DNA from 3 places in the Mesobacillus sp. ABV4_180 genome. Region 3 is predicted to be linked to each of the others. Evidence: riboswitches for the same ligand, from Rfam matches in the RefSeq annotation. Region 3 holds a riboswitch; each other region holds the start of a gene.

Region 1 (5,223 bases), 2.6 Mb from region 3:
GTTCACTTGCGGTATGGATTATAAATACTAGAAACAAAAGGACTATGCGCCAAAACACCGTCGCAGTGATCATGCTGGCAACTTCGTCTGTGGCAGCTGGATGGAGTTTGAAATCCATGTACGCACTTGGGTTTTATGGTTTGCATCTAGTTTTGTTGATCATCGCTCTTACATTTGCTATAAAAATGTCTGCTGAACAGAAGAGAAGCTGAACCTCATCACAGGTTCAGCTTTTTTTAGTTTATTGCCAGTTTGCGAGGGTATAGGCTATTGATGCAGAGATTAGAAATGAGTGAAATGATGTGAACTTGAACAAGGAAAATATGAAAGTTATTTTGCCGGTCGTTCTAATCGGTTCAGGTGTTGGTCTTTCGGTTTTGTTTATTTACTTATTCGCTGAAATTGCGGAAGACATGCTGGAAAAAGAAATAGAAGTTTTTGATTCAGCAGTGATTGGATTCTTTGATCGAATTCAAAATGAGTCATTGAGTCAGTTTTTATTTTTTATGACAGAGCTGGGTTCGTTATGGTTCTTATCTTTGTTTTCGATTGCCGTAATCATGACCCTTTGGCTGAAAAAACGAGACAAATGGGGAATCCTATTTTTCATCATGGGCATTGGTGGTGGAGGACTGCTGACGAAGGTCCTGAAATTTTATTATGAAAGAAGCCGCCCTTCGATTAATGAGGAAATCGATGCTATTGGGTATAGTTTTCCCAGTGGACATTCTATGGGTTCGTTTGTTTTTTATGGATTCATCGCTTACTTCATAATCCGCTCGAAGAAGAGCAGGGCGATAAAATGGATTGTCACACTCACAGCTGGTATGTTCATTGTTTTAATTGGGACAAGCCGAATTTATCTGGCTGCCCATTACCCAAGCGATGTCATTGCAGGACATCTGGCTGGAGCAATCTGGCTGATTCTGTGTATCCTGGCATTGGAATGGGTGCAATGGCGTAATCATACTTCAATCAGGCCGATGAAATCGGTCAGGAAATTCCTTTCGCAAATGTTTAAAAGGCTGAACCAATTATAAACGGTTCAGCCTTTTTTCTGTAATCATAACATCCCATAGTGGTTTAATTTTCGCAGGAACAGGAATTTCTGAAAATAACCAGTCTGATTCACAGTTAAGAAGGTCATAAATTAGAATCACAGCCTTGCGATGCTTTACCGGAGTAATATTTTCATAGATTTGACGAATCTCATCCACCAGCTCTCGAGGCAGAGCTGTTTCGATTGTTTTCAACCCCAGCTGAGCTCTTTCTGGATTATAGCGATGAAGCAATATTTTTGATACATGTGACATGACATTGTGCAGCATATTCACGGACCAAAGATCATTCCCGCGCGCGTTTGAATTCATGTATTGAAAAAGGAACCATACGGTGTCATCAACACAATCCTGAAATTCAGCTGAAGACAATCTCAGGTTTTGCGATGTTTTGTATTTTTCGAGCCGTTGGTCCGGATCGTAGATGACCTTGAAAAAGTCCTTTTCGATGAAGGTTTGCTCGGTTACGGTGAACAAGTCGACATGAAGCATATTTTCATAGACTGCGAGAATCTGCGGTGCCACGATAAAGATATCATCATGAAAGAGTAATTGGCCATAAGACTCTAAATGGTGAATTTTACTTTTAAGAAAATCCTCCAGATCGGCTTCATCGACCAGGCAATAAAGATCCAGGTCAGAATGTTCGTCATGTTCGCCGCGTCCCACTGACCCTTTTACAAAAATCGCCTTGACTCTGTGGTCCTTTTTGAGGCTGTTTGCAATCGTTTCTAAAGCATCATCCAAAACCATGCTGATTCCCTCCGTCATTTTTTCAGCCAATCGTCCATTTGATGAAAACTCTGCTTCGCATCCTCATACCCGAGATCATACATTTGAGTCAGTTTTACCGAGTTGCGCTCGACGCGGCCGACTTTCAAATTTTGCGTAGGGCGAATGACGAATACTTCCTGTTTTGCTTCAAGCTCTTCTATGTAATCAAGCGTCTCATTATACGATTTATAACGGGTTTCAAGGGCGTTATTGAGCCCGTGGTACTCTTTATAAACATATCGTGGAAGCCAGGAGAAAGAAGATTTCTTCTTTCTGTATCCCTTTGGTTTTGTCAGGATGATAACGTTTTTCAGCACCCCGTCAGTTTGGGATTTTCTGATCGGGATCGGGTCGGCAATCCCGCCGTCCATTAGCGTTCTGCCCTGGAACTCGATTGCTGGCGCCATGAAAGGAAGTGTGCTGGATGCCCTGATGATTTTTAAGAAATCGTCCGGCACATCATTCTTGTTAAAATAAACCGGTTCACCCGTCTTGCAGTCCGTTGTGCCGACGAGGAAGGTCTCAGCAGCAGAGTTGAACGTATCAAAATCGAATGGGACCAGCTCATTCGGGAGTTTATCAAAAATGAAATCCATGCCAAATAGTTCTTTCTTTACAAGCAGATTCCGATAAGAAATATAGTCCTGGTGACTTACATAATCAATCGTTACCTGCCTGTTGCGTCCCGGCTGCCTGGCAACATAGGATGAGCCCTGGCACGCCCCTGCAGAGACACCGATGACATAAGGAAAATACAAGTCATTCTCCATGAAATACTCCAATACTCCTGCGGTGTAGACACCTCTCATGCCACCACCTTCAAGGATAAGTCCGCTGCTGTACATTTTGCTTCCCCCTAGATTATCTATAAAATATCAATCACTTAATAAATGATGGATCATCCGCGAACGGTCATCGAAGAACTGTTTCATGATTTGATAATGATTTGTTTCTTCCAGTTTCCGTTGTTCAATCCCAGTTTCACTGAATTCATAAATCGCTGCATCAGGATAGGCCATAATGATTGGTGAGTGGGTGGCAATGATGAGTTGTGAATTTTCTTTCACCAAATCATGGATTCTAGTCAGCATTGACATTTGCCGCAATGGGGAGAGGGCAGCTTCCGGTTCATCCAGTATGTAGATGCCGTTCCCGCGAAAGCGATGAATGAAGGTCGAAAAGAATGCCTCGCCATGGGATTGTGCGTGAAGAGATTTGCCGCCAAAGGAATCGATAATTTTCGGACCGCCTAATCCCTGGTCCATTTCTTCAATATTGGAAGCCACATTATAAAAGCTTTCAGCGCGCAGAAAAAACCCGTCCTTAGGTTTTTCAACTCCCTTCACAACTCTCAAATAGTTCCCCAAATCCGAATGAGAGTCGAAGGTTGAAAAGTTGAAGTTAAAGGAGCCTCCTTCGGGATTGAAACCGAGAGCGGTTGCAACAGCTTCAAGCAGCGTTGACTTCCCCATGCCATTTTCACCGATGAAGAATGTAACCTTTGGGTGCAATTCAAGCTCGTCCAAAGCTTTAAAGCTTGGAAGGTTAAATGGATATTGACGAAACGAAGGTACTAATTCTTTTTTTAGACTCACTCTTCTGACATACTGCCAATTCATCATAATCTTACCTGCCATACTTAGGATTTTTCTTATTGTATCATTTTGGAAGAATTTTTGTACTGAAGTGCCTCATTGATGATTACAAAGCCACTGCATTTTGTTTCTATCATTCTTTTAAATAATGGTTGAAATTCCCGTAGCAATGATTTATTATCTAGAAATATAACACGATATATTGTGTTTATGTCAATAATGAAAACTATATATTGAATATACCAGTAAAAATGGTGTCTGAAAAAGACTTAATAGGGAATCTGGTGAAAGTCCAGAACTGTTCCCGCAACTGTAAGTGCAGACGAAATAAGGATAGACCACTGTCTGAAAAAATAGATGGGAAGGCCTTAAAGTAGAGTGATGCACAAGTCAGGAGACCTGCCATTTTTATTCGTGTTATCTTCTTCGGGAATTGGGAAGGTATTACGTGGATCCAGTGGCAGACTCATCTTGTCTTTCAGCAGATCAACGTGACTTAAACCCATCCTTCGAGATGGGTTTTTCTTATTTTCCAGGAGTATTTTTGCTAAAAGGAGCCTGAAAAATGAACGCAATATCATCCAATGTGTCGAGAACAATCCAAACCCGCCTGGTGCTGCCGCCTGATACCAATCACCTTGGCACCATCTTTGGCGGCACCGTCCTGTCCTATATTGATGAAATCGCCGCAATTACTGCAATGAAGCATAGCAGAATGGCAGTTGTTACAGCCTCGATCGATTCCGTGAACTTCCTTTCGTCGGCCGAAGTGGGAGACATCCTGACTCTAGAGGCTGTCGTCGTCTCTACTGGAAGGACGTCTATGGAGGTTTTCGTAAAAGTAGAAAGTGAAAACCTGCAGACCAACACGAAAACGCTCACTACGACTTCGATTCTTACCATGGTCGCAAAAGACATAAGTGGCCGGCCTGCAGCTGTCGCAGGAGTCATCCCAGAAACAGAGGAAGAGAAGGAACTATTGAAAACAGCTGATGAAAGAAGAAGAAGACGGATGGAAATGAGAAATAATTCAAATGGAGGATCTCACCTATGAGCATACAGCTGCAAAACAAGGTCATTGACGAAATGGAAGCTAAATTTCCTGATTTGGATTTTAAAAGCTATAAAGAGAAGGTTTTTAAAGCACTTGAATTAAAACATATGTCTGAGGAACAGCTGGAAAATATGCTGATTTTGATGGCTGTGGAGAGGATTGCGCGTGATGAGCCGGACTGGACATACGTGGCAGCACAGATTTACTTGAAAAAATTGTACAGGCTTGGTGGAGGCTTTCGCCAGTCAGCTGGATACAGTTCTTTTTACAATTTGATCGAAAAATTAACAACTATAGGTATTTATGAAGAGCGGTTACTGATGGAATACACGAGGGAGGAAATACATCGGTTTGAAAAAATGATCGACCCTTCCAGGGATGAGTTGTTTACATATATCGGTCTTGTAACGATGGCCGAAAGGTATTTGGCGAAGACACAGGCCGGAGCGGTTGCCGAACTGCCGCAGGAGCGCTTCATGATCATTGCGATGACATTGATGGTGAATGAGCCAAAGGAAGTTCGAAGCGAGCTGATTGAGGAAGCTTACTGGGCCCTTTCCAATTTATATATGATTGTTGCAACGCCGACATTATCGAACGCTGGAAAGAGCTACGGCCAGTTGTCCAGCTGCTTTATCGATACGGTTGATGATGATCTGCGGAGCATTTACGACTCGAATACCGATATCTCGACTTTGAGTAAAAATGGCGGCGGAATTGGCGTTTACCTGGGAAAAATCAG
Region 2 (5,223 bases), 2.5 Mb from region 3:
TTGCACCATATCTTCCCGGTGGTCGCTGCAGTCATAATCCTTGTTCACATGCCGATTTTCGAAGGTACTGTACCATCCGGTTCCCGAGCCGACTACACCTGAAGACATCGTTTTTAATAGTATAGGAGATTCTAAAACAACGAACTCTTCAGAACTTTGTAGAAGCCCTTGACCAATAATCACTTGCTCTGCTCCTTCTGAAAGAATTTCAGGAAACAACGTTGACTGGGAAGCGGGAATTTCACTGGCGAAGAACTCATTATTTAAAAATGTCCGGGTAAACAGCTTTTGCAAGCTCCTCTACTCCCTCTGTCAGCCTCGGTCCCGTACGCGTAACCTTATCAGAATGGACATCGACTACACGATTTTCTTTTACAGCGGTGATATTCTGCCAGCCTTCACGGCTTGTTACATTTTCAACAGGGTCTGGCGTATAGTATCCATGAGTCGTGACGATCACCTGTGGATTGCTTTTAATGATCGCCTCTGTTTCCATCTTTGGCCAGCCTTCCTCTGTTACCGTGTTTTTTGCATTGATGATCTGAAGCATTTCATCAATGAAGGTATTTTTGCCAGGGGCATAAAGTTCTGGCGCTGGTGATACTTCAACAAACACCGTTTTTTTGTCTTTCTCTTGAATAGCCTGGGCTTTTGTTTTGATGTCTTCCACTTTCTTCTTCATATCAGCTATTAACGTTTCCGCTTTTTCCTGCTTACCTGTAGCGGTACCAATCAAACTGATTGTTTCATATACTTCCTCGAATTTTGCAGCATCGTTAATGACAAGAACCGCAATCCCCGCATCTCTTAGCTGCTGTAGTCCAGCTTTGCCAGTTTGCGCACTGGATTCATGTGCCAGGACAAGATCAGGCTTTAAAGAAATAATCTTCTCAACATTGAATTCCATTCCGCCAATCTTCTCTTTTTTTGTTGCTTCTTCTGGATAATTATCAAAATCAGAGACGCCAACAATTTGTTCTCCCAAATCCAACCCATAAGCAATTTCCGTGTTACTCGGCATCAGGGAAACGATTTTTTCAGGCTTCGCTTCAATGTTGACTTTTTGTTCCATAGCGTCAGTGACTGTGACAGGGAATTTCGTTTCTACCTGCTTTGCTGTTTCATTCTTCGATGCAGTATCTACCTTTTGCTGATCAGGGCTACTGCATCCTGCCAGCGCAAAAACTGTTAATAAAAGCGCAACTAAAAATGCATTAAACTTCTTCATCTCTCATTCCTCCGAATCATCTTTTCAAATCTTAATTAATCATTACACTCATGCTTGTCTGCAAACACTTTCATTACGCGTATCCTATGAACTATCAGTCTATCAAACTAAAAAAACACCTCCATAATGTACATGGAGATGTTTGTATCGGTTCCTCTAACAAAAAGCCAGAATCCTTCCAAACACCTCCTATCCTCGTAGGTTGTGGCGCGAAGAATCAGGCAGGTCTCCTGGCTCATGGTCATAGCTTTCAAGCACCTTCCCATACTTAGTACAGTGGCATTTGCTTGAAGCTCCCATTTACAGTGGCGGGACCGCGTTGGATTTTAACCAACTTCCCTATTAAGTCTATAAACGGCCAAGCCGTTTATAAGACACCAGATTCTTAATGTATAAAATTTTCCGCTGAATTTCATTATACACAAACAATGTCGACAGAAGGAATGATTTGTATAAAATTCCCGAAAAATTTTTATGTGGAATGGTAATCAACTCACCGATGGAAAAGTTTCCCCAGGTGGGATTATTACTTTATTTAGCTTTTAGGTAGCCATTTTGAGATTCTTCACCTGATTATGGGGGATCCTCATATCACTACGACTTGAATGCAAGGTAATTTTGCCGGCTCAAAACACAACCGCACCTTCATCAAACAGCCAGCCATAATACTTCACAAACTTCATTGAATTAAGGAAAGTGTACCCTAACGGTGTACCTTCCACCCACCTGGCTTATCAATCAAAGACGACCGGGATAAGGATAATTTATGCTTGTGAAAGATGATAAATGACATAGAGCCTACGCATTTACAGGCTCTATCTTTTAGAGTTAACATGGAAAAATTCTCGTACATAACTTAGAATATCCTTTTCTTGAATACTAGCCATATCCTTAAAAGTTACCCCTTGTGCTAATAGCAATCCAACAAATTCCCAACCAACATAATATGCTTCCCTCTCATAGTTAGTGGTTCCATTCCCGAATGTAAACTTTGTTACCGCTTTTGAAGAACTATCTTCTAAAAAGGAACGATTCCATTCATGATTTTCACTCTGTTTTCTTTACAAGATTGAAGCCAACCTTTTTTATGTTCAAGATATAATTCATCTGGATGTCCAGGAACAAAATACTTGCTTACTTGAGTCGCTAATCCTTCCTGTAAGATCGTTGAGGCAATCGTTCGTTCCCTCTCTGCGGTTTGTTTATGTACGATATGTGTCAGTTCGCGTGAAAGAAAAATATCTGAATCTCCATTCTCAATTGGAAGACAAAGTGCCAAACGTTTCTCGTCATAGGGTGCAACAAAAGGATTATGTTCGAATCCCCCTACGAAATAAACAACAACTAAATGAATCGGTTGCTCATACCCAAACAACTTTTTAACTTCTTTTAAGTAATGACTAACTTTCTCCTCATTTGGTTTCCATGCCTCAATAAACGACAAATGACCAGCATAATTTTCCCAAGTTGAGTCCAGCAAATTCCTCGCTAGTGTTCTCTCCTACTCTCCAGGAGGAACAGCAGCAAAGTTATAATATTCCTTCCAGAGAGCCCATCTTCTCTCATTATCAATATCAGGTTATTTGCCATTTGATAAAAAGATAAAAAATTAGGTACTAAATTAATCGTTTCTACATTATCCAATAATTGTCACCTCAAAATGGAAGATAGGCCGAGCCGTTTGTATTCATATTGTTAGCTATTAAGCAAGATCCTCCGTTAAGAGAAGAATATGCAAAGGATTTTTCTTCCCTCTCGTTTTGGATAGTGTGGTATCGAGTACCATTTTTTGCATAATTTTATGAAACGTCCTTATATTATTTGATTTTCATTCCTCATGCATAAACCCCCGGCAGCTCCTCATCCCCTCTGCATAAAATGGAGGATCGGACCCCTTCAGCTAACTTATAGGCTGCCACTTGCCTGCTCGTTTCCGGATTCACTACACTTGCAGATTGAAAATATTCATTCCATACAGGAATATTTCTGGAGTAACGGCTGATTAGTTGGCGTATATTGTCTTCATTCACTTCCAGCTCGCTTTTTTGTTTTAAATCTCGATAGGTTAAAAACTCGCTTGTTGTTAATAATGCGTAAAAAATATTGAAAGCAACTGGGCTCAAACTATATTTCAATCCGCCCGGAAAAATGATTTCCCTGCCTTGGTCCGAGATTTTCAATACAATCTGCTTTCTCATTGGATGATAAGAACTAAATTCATCTTCATTAATTCTGGAAGCAATTCCATCTTCAATTTTTTTATAAAACATTCTCTCAAATACATCTTCATCTAAAACAAGAATTTCTTTCCGATATTTTTCGATCCTGTCTTTTTCCAGATCGGAATACAGATTCTCTTCGATACTCTGAACTTCCAGGATAGATTCTTTCGCGATTCTTATGCCGCAATTCACCAAAAACATATTCGCAAGAAGGGTTTGCGTATCATTTAGTCCCTCTGTCTCGCTTCCGTCCAGTGCCTTTCCAAAGTGAAGGATGGCTTTAGTGTACTCCCTCTTCCGGTAAAACAGATAACCCAGCCGGTAATTGGCAACAGGATGGTCAGCCCGAATCCGGATAGCTTTCTTCAGATACTTTGTTGCTATATAAGGATCCGGCTTTTCGGCCATTTTGAAGTATTCTGCCTGGGAGACATAGAGCTTGACGATTTTCTTTTCAATCAATCTTTGCCTTTCTCGATCTCTCTCCTTCCTTGCCTCCATTAAATCGTTCTTTAACCGCATTTCTTCATCCAGAGGATGCACATCCCTCTCTCTTCCGTTCATCGTGTTTCACCTCAATATAAATTTCCACTTATGTATCCAAAATCCTTCTTTCCTGCTGTGACACCGTGTCACAGTACGCTTGCTAAACTAAGCTTACAAAAACAAATGGGAGATGATTTTGAATGAAGAATAACATTTTATTAGCAAGACATGGTTTACAAAAGGACGATTTCTACAACTCACCTCAAGGAACTGCTGCACAATTATTAATCAATCTTAAAACCGCGGCACAATCATTAAAAGAAGAAATGAACGATTTAGACATGATTAAAGCAATACATGATGCCAGCCAAGAGATTAACTCTCCTGGTCCAGGAATGCTGATTGACCCGGCCGGAGGAGAATTGCCGCTAACGGACATTGACCCTTATATCCGCGGAGTCGTTCGCTGGTTAAATGAGTTAGGCATTCATACGTTTGGTTCATGTGATGGACACGGGAAAAGACCTGCACACATTTTTCTTAAAAAATTCCCGAACAGCAATCAAATTGACCTATTAAAGGCTGCAGTTCCACCAAGTTTGAAATGCAGAATTGACGGAAAGAATGTACGCTTTGATTATCATCAAGGCAATCAAATACTCTTACTTGAGTTAGCAGAGAATCTTTATCGACTTCATAAAAATCCCTGCTATATCAAGGAACTTCAAGCCGCACACTTTAAAACTGATTTGATCGAATTACTCAATATTCCAGGTGCAAGTACAGATGAAAGGGCCATTCGCTTAACATTAAAAAACAAATTACATCGTGTTCTCGACCATTCATTCATTGATAAAAAAGGAAATCTACTAGGGTATATGGAGTGCGGAACCGGCCCAACCATCCTCCTTTCTGCTCATATGGATACAGTGGAGAAAATTTCAGCTGATCGAAATATTATGGAAGAAGGCACCACTTTAAGCAGCTCGGAAGGAATCCTAGGTGCAGACGACCGTGCAGGAATCGCCGCTATCCTATCCATTTTGAAAAGAGTGCGAAAAACCAATTTCCATGGAACGATAAAAGTTGCATTCACAGTGGAAGAAGAAATCGGATGCCGCGGATCACGTGAAATCAACATGGATTTCATTGAGGATGTTGATGCAGCGATAGTGATTGACCGAAGAGGCAATAGAGATATCGTGACTTCTAATGCAGGTTTCGCATTCTGCTCTGAAGATTTCGGGAAACTATTCGAACAGGCAGGCAAACTAGCTGGCATGGAAG
Region 3 (5,223 bases):
CCCCAGTGTGTACGGATCTGCAAGTGGATTGCGCAGCAGCCCCTGGAATGCGGCACCGGCGATGGCAAGTGATGCGCCGACGAGTCCCGCCAGCAGCACACGCGGCAGCCTGATGTCCATGACAATGCTTGCATGCATCGGGTCGATTCCCTGTCCCTGTAAGCGGAAAATTTCAGCACCAATGATTTCAACAATTGCTGGTACTGGGATGGAAACCGTTCCGATCGAAATGCCAAGCAGCATGGAAGCAACCAAAAATGCCGCAGCTGCGATATACGCAAATCCTATATTATTTAAAAACGTCCGGGTAAATGGCTTTTGCAAGCTCCTCTGCTCCTTCAGCGAGCCTTGGACCTGAACGGGTAACGAGGTCTGAGTGGACATCGAATACCTGCTGGTCCTTGACCGCTTTTACATTATTCCAGCCCTGGCGTCCAAGAACCTGTTCAATCGGCTTTTCTGTATAATATCCATAGGTTGTCACAACGGCATCTGGATTACGCTCAACGATTGCTTCCTGGTCAACCTTGGCCCAGCCTTCCATATCACCTGCAGCATTTTTCGCGCCAATCAACCCAAGCATTTCATTGATGAATGTATTTTTGCCTGCTGTGTAAATTTCCGGCGCTGGTGATACCTCGACAAACACGGTTTTTTGTTCTTCCGGCTTGATTGCTTCAGCCTGTTTCTTCAGTTCAGCAAAACTGTCTTTCATTATGTTTACAAGTTCGTTGGCCTTTTCCTGCTCGCCGATCGCCTGGCCAATCATTTCGATGGATTCATAGACTTTTTCAAATGACTGTGCATCGTTCACGACGACAACATCGATCCCCGCGTCCTTCAATTGCTGAAGGCCAGCCTTCGCCGTGTCGGCGGTAGATTCATGTGCAAGCACAAGATCAGGCTTCAGCGAGATCATTTTCTCGATATTGAATTCCATTCCGCCGATTTTCTCCTTGGACATCGCTTCCTCTGGATAGTTGTCAAAGTCTGTGACGCCGACGATCGCCTCTCCGTTCTCGAGCGCATAAACGATTTCCGTGTTGCTCGGAATCAGAGATATGATTTTCTCAGGTTTTTCTTCAATGACAACTTCTTCATCAATCGCATCTTTTACAGTTACCGGGAATTCCGACTTTTGCTCCTGCGCTGCTTTTTCGCCTTCCGCTTTCTCTTGCTTTGCTTCAGTGCCGCATCCAGCAAGAATCATGGCAGCCGCCATCATCATTAATAATAATTTTTTCATTTGCTTCTCCTCCAAATTGTTCTTTTATATAACAAAAAACATCTCCACCTGAAGGGGAGATGTCCGAGTAAGCAAATGTTTTTATCAAAATAAAAGACATAGAGCCTGTCGGCACCTCCCTATCCTCGTAGGTTTTCTGGCGCAATGAACAGGCAGGTCTCCTGGCTCATGGTCAATGCTTGCTGCGCCTTCCCATACATTTGTACAGTGGCCTGATGCAGCTTGCTCCCATTTACAGTGGCGGGACCGCGTTGGATTTTCACCAACTTCCCTTTTAAGTCTTGTTATAAAAGACACCCGATTCATTCGATATGTAATTTTCCGCTAAATCCAATTATACACGATGCGCGAAAAATTGCTTCAAAATTATTGATCATTTCGACATTTTTTTGCAATTTCATATTCAGCATTTTGACGAATATTCTCGATTTCATTCTTGAGCATTTTGACGAATATTCTCGATTTCATTCTTGAGCATTTTGACGAATATTTCCGATACCATTATTCAGCATTTCGACAAACTTTCCCGATCCTGAAAGGTCATTGAGCAAGCAGGCTCCATTCTTTCAGCTTTTTATCAAATACCAGCCTTCCGTCCGGGGTGTTTCGGCTGGCTTCTCTATACTCATCATACATATCATCCATATTGGCAAAATCGCCGATGATCCAGATAGGAATTTCGATCCTGCTGCGGTTTTGCTGGATATTTTTCAGCGAAAAGACCGCACCTTCCTTTAAAGCAGGGGTCAGTGTTTTCAAGATTTCCTTGCTGACTGAAGGATAGGATTTCTTTTTTCTGATTCCGAGCAAGGTTTTCTCTGGCTTCAATTCGCCAAGTTTTCCAGAAAGGACATTGCCAAGCATCCGGAAAAAGTCATTGAAATTCCGATAATACGTTTTATTGAACCAGCCATCTTCATGGGCAAGGTACACAAAACGGTTATTAAGCTGGTTATAGAATGGCAGCTTAAGATGGTGCTTGATATGGCCAAGATAAAGGACTTCGGCTATTTCGTGGGCTGACAGCACATTCAGCGCTTCCAATTCCTCGAAATCGATCCAGCAAAAATCGCCGTAGGCATGAACATTGTCGGCGATCAGCTTTTCGACACCATCTTCTGGAACATAATCAAACAAAGTATGTCTGTTGAACTCGCCATCCTCATAGCGGTGCTTCAGCAGCAGCAAGTGATTGAGCGAATCAGACAATGACCTGGCAAATTCAAAGAATTCAATTCCATACGAAAGAACATATTGATCACGGTCGTTCAAATGGACATATAACAAATCCCGGCTATAAGGATGGTTCTTTTTCAAGGGCGTTAACCTCCCGGACAAATTCTGGGTGTAAATTGACAGCGGGTGAGCTGCTTCCGTACAAAATGACGCTCATTCCATTCTAACAAAAATAAGCAAAAATATCTTATACAGACTCCCCAAAAACAACATTATTATGAACCAAAATAATCCCGCTGTGCCAAAGAAACTAATGGACCTGTTCATTCGTCTATATTAGATAGAAGCATTGTAAGGATAAATTTTCTTTGATAGCATAAAAATGTAAAAAAAGAGCCAGACAGGGTGTTGATAGATGAATAAACCTTTAAAAAAACATGAACGGTTTGATTGGACACTGACATTGATTTTGCTGCTGCTTTTTCTGGCAAGCTGCATGGCGATTTACAGTGCCCAAAAAACTGGACAATACGGACAGAACTTTTTATTCAAGCAAATCTTTTGGTACGGCGTCGGTGGCGGAATTATTAGTGTTGTCATGATGTTCGACAGCGACCAGTACCGCAAACTTTCGTGGTCTATGTACGGCTTTGGAATATTCCTGCTTGTTTTTCTTCATTTTGCCCCTTCGAGCATCGCTGAAGAAAGGAATGGCGCAAAAAGCTGGTTTTTCATTGATCCATTCGGTTCGATCCAGCCTTCCGAATTCATGAAGGTCTTTCTGATTCTTGCCCTCAGCAGCACGATTTATGCCCACCACAACAAACATAACCTGAAGACTCTTCAAACAGACTTTCTTCTTTTCATCAAGCTTGGCATGGTAACCGCAGTGCCACTCGGTTTGATCATGCTCCAGCCTGACCTGGGAACCTCACTGGTCGTAATCGCAATCTTTACCGGAATGATTCTTGTTTCGGGCATCACCTGGAAAATAATCCTGCCTCTTTATGGCGGAGGTGCAGCTCTTGGAGCCGGAATTTTGTACCTCGTCATCTGGAAACCTGAACTTCTGAAAGAATACTTGAATGTGAAAACCTATCAGTTCGGCCGTATTTATGCATGGATTGATCCTGATAGCCACCCTGAGTATGGCTACCATCTTTTAAAGTCACTTAGTGCCATCGGTTCTGGTATGTTAACCGGCAAAGGGTTAAACGGCAGCGAAGTATATATCCCTGAAAGCCATACCGATTTTATTTTCAGTGTGATTGGCGAGGAATACGGCTTTGTCGGCGGCAGCTTCATCATCAGCCTGTATTTCCTGTTAATCTACCATTTAACGAAAACCGCATTGGACACGAACGACCCTTTCAACACCTATATCAGCACGGGCGTCATCAGCATGATCACCTTCCATGTATTCCAGAACATCGGGATGACGATCCAGCTTTTGCCGATCACCGGCATCCCGCTGCCATTCATCAGCTACGGCGGCAGCTCGCTCATGGGCAATATGCTCGCAATGGGCTTGATCTATGGTATTCGCTATCACCATAAAACCTATATGTTTGCCTCAAAGGACAGGAGTTTTAATATATGAAGCTAGTAAGCAATTACCGGAACAATGAAGGGTTACGAGCCAGCTTTATGCAGCTGGCGGCTGAGGTTTTCGGCATTGATTTTAAAAGCTGGCATGAGAACGGATATTGGCGAGAGAGGTACATTCCGTATTCCTATGCAGATGGGTCCAGAGTGGTTGCCAATGTTTCCGTAAATGAGCTCGATTTTATCATGGAAGGACAAAGCCGCAGAGCCTTGCAGATCGGAACTGTCATGACACATTGGGATTATCGCAGCAAAGGTCTGTCAGCCAGCCTGATGAATCATGTCCTCACTGAATACGAGGGTAAGTACGATTTCATGTACCTGTTCTCAAATGACACCGTGCTGAATTTTTACCCGAAGTTCGGTTTTGAAACGGTTGAAGAATTTCAATATTCCACCGTCTTTGCATCGGGGAAAGGCCGCTTGAGGAAACTGGACATTACAAAAGACCTTTCCTTCATTGAAAAATTCATTTATGGAAGAATGCCAGTTTCAAACCGCTTCGCCACCGCTAATTCCGGCAGCATTACGATGTACCATGTCTTGAATGTTTTTACCGACCATCTCTACTATCATGAAAACGAGAACGCGATTGTCATTTTCACGAATGAAAATGGCACGGTCCAGCTGTATGATGTCATCAGCACCACGCCTGTCGACATCAGGAGGATTTTATCGGCACTGCCGGAGGACCAATCCGGGATTACGTTCCATTACACCCCTGATTATGAGGGACTTGAGTATAAGCGTCTTCCTTTTAAAAGGGATGGAGCATTGTTTGTAAAAAAAGGTTCTCCCAGACTGGAGTTTCCTGCATATGTGAAGCATCCTGTTACATCCGAAGCTTAGAAAAAAAGGCTGATCAATCTCAGCCTTTTTTTACTGCCTTTATATTTTTTATTTTCCCAGCTGCACGGATAAAGAAATAAACGATGAATACGCCCATGATTACAAGACCTGTTTTATTTAGATCGAACAGCTTAAGCACGGCTCCTGCCAGAGTGGCGATGTAAAGCAGTCCAAGCATTGCGTTCATTTCTTTGTTTTCAAAGTGACTTGTCATTTTCGCTCCAAATTGTGAACCAACGAGCGCACCGGCAATCAGCATCATGCCAATGAAATAATCGATATTGGTGTTTATCGCGTACGAAATGAATCCGACGCTGACAATCAGCATCACGGCAAAAAGGCTTGTC

Evidence for each region. Region 3 has a riboswitch for cobalamin ahead of ACXAEA_RS00475 (ABC transporter substrate-binding protein). Riboswitches for the same ligand answer to the same signal wherever they lie in the genome.
Region 1: it holds a riboswitch for cobalamin, as region 3 does, so the genes downstream of both, ACXAEA_RS13990 (acyl-CoA thioesterase) here and ACXAEA_RS00475 (ABC transporter substrate-binding protein) in region 3, are expected to answer to the same signal.
Region 2: it holds a riboswitch for cobalamin, as region 3 does, so the genes downstream of both, ACXAEA_RS13300 (helical backbone metal receptor) here and ACXAEA_RS00475 (ABC transporter substrate-binding protein) in region 3, are expected to answer to the same signal.

The regions. Positions count from the first base shown of each region.
Region 1 is NZ_JBSWTJ010000001.1:2,740,949-2,746,171, reverse strand. It holds gene ACXAEA_RS14015 (hypothetical protein) at 1-212, shown strand, start outside; gene ACXAEA_RS14010 (phosphatase PAP2 family protein) at 303-1,040, shown strand; gene ACXAEA_RS14005 (nucleotidyltransferase domain-containing protein) at 1,035-1,811, opposite strand; gene ACXAEA_RS14000 (patatin-like phospholipase family protein) at 1,826-2,677, opposite strand; gene ACXAEA_RS13995 (AAA family ATPase) at 2,708-3,454, opposite strand; cobalamin riboswitch at 3,663-3,848, shown strand; gene ACXAEA_RS13990 (acyl-CoA thioesterase) at 3,993-4,481, shown strand; gene ACXAEA_RS13985 (ribonucleoside-diphosphate reductase subunit alpha) at 4,478-5,223, shown strand, end outside.
Region 2 is NZ_JBSWTJ010000001.1:2,599,086-2,604,308, forward strand. It holds gene ACXAEA_RS13295 (adenosylcobinamide amidohydrolase) at 1-294, opposite strand, end outside; gene ACXAEA_RS13300 (helical backbone metal receptor) at 260-1,228, opposite strand; cobalamin riboswitch at 1,432-1,625, opposite strand; gene ACXAEA_RS13305 (hypothetical protein) at 2,247-2,708, opposite strand; gene ACXAEA_RS13310 (tetratricopeptide repeat protein) at 3,064-4,014, opposite strand; gene ACXAEA_RS13315 (M20/M25/M40 family metallo-hydrolase) at 4,137-5,223, shown strand, end outside.
Region 3 is NZ_JBSWTJ010000001.1:91,648-96,870, forward strand. It holds gene ACXAEA_RS00470 (FecCD family ABC transporter permease) at 1-324, opposite strand, end outside; gene ACXAEA_RS00475 (ABC transporter substrate-binding protein) at 290-1,246, opposite strand; cobalamin riboswitch at 1,381-1,562, opposite strand; gene ACXAEA_RS00480 (hypothetical protein) at 1,787-2,563, opposite strand; gene ACXAEA_RS00485 (FtsW/RodA/SpoVE family cell cycle protein) at 2,838-4,022, shown strand; gene ACXAEA_RS00490 (GNAT family N-acetyltransferase) at 4,019-4,876, shown strand; gene ACXAEA_RS00495 (sulfite exporter TauE/SafE family protein) at 4,896-5,223, opposite strand, start outside.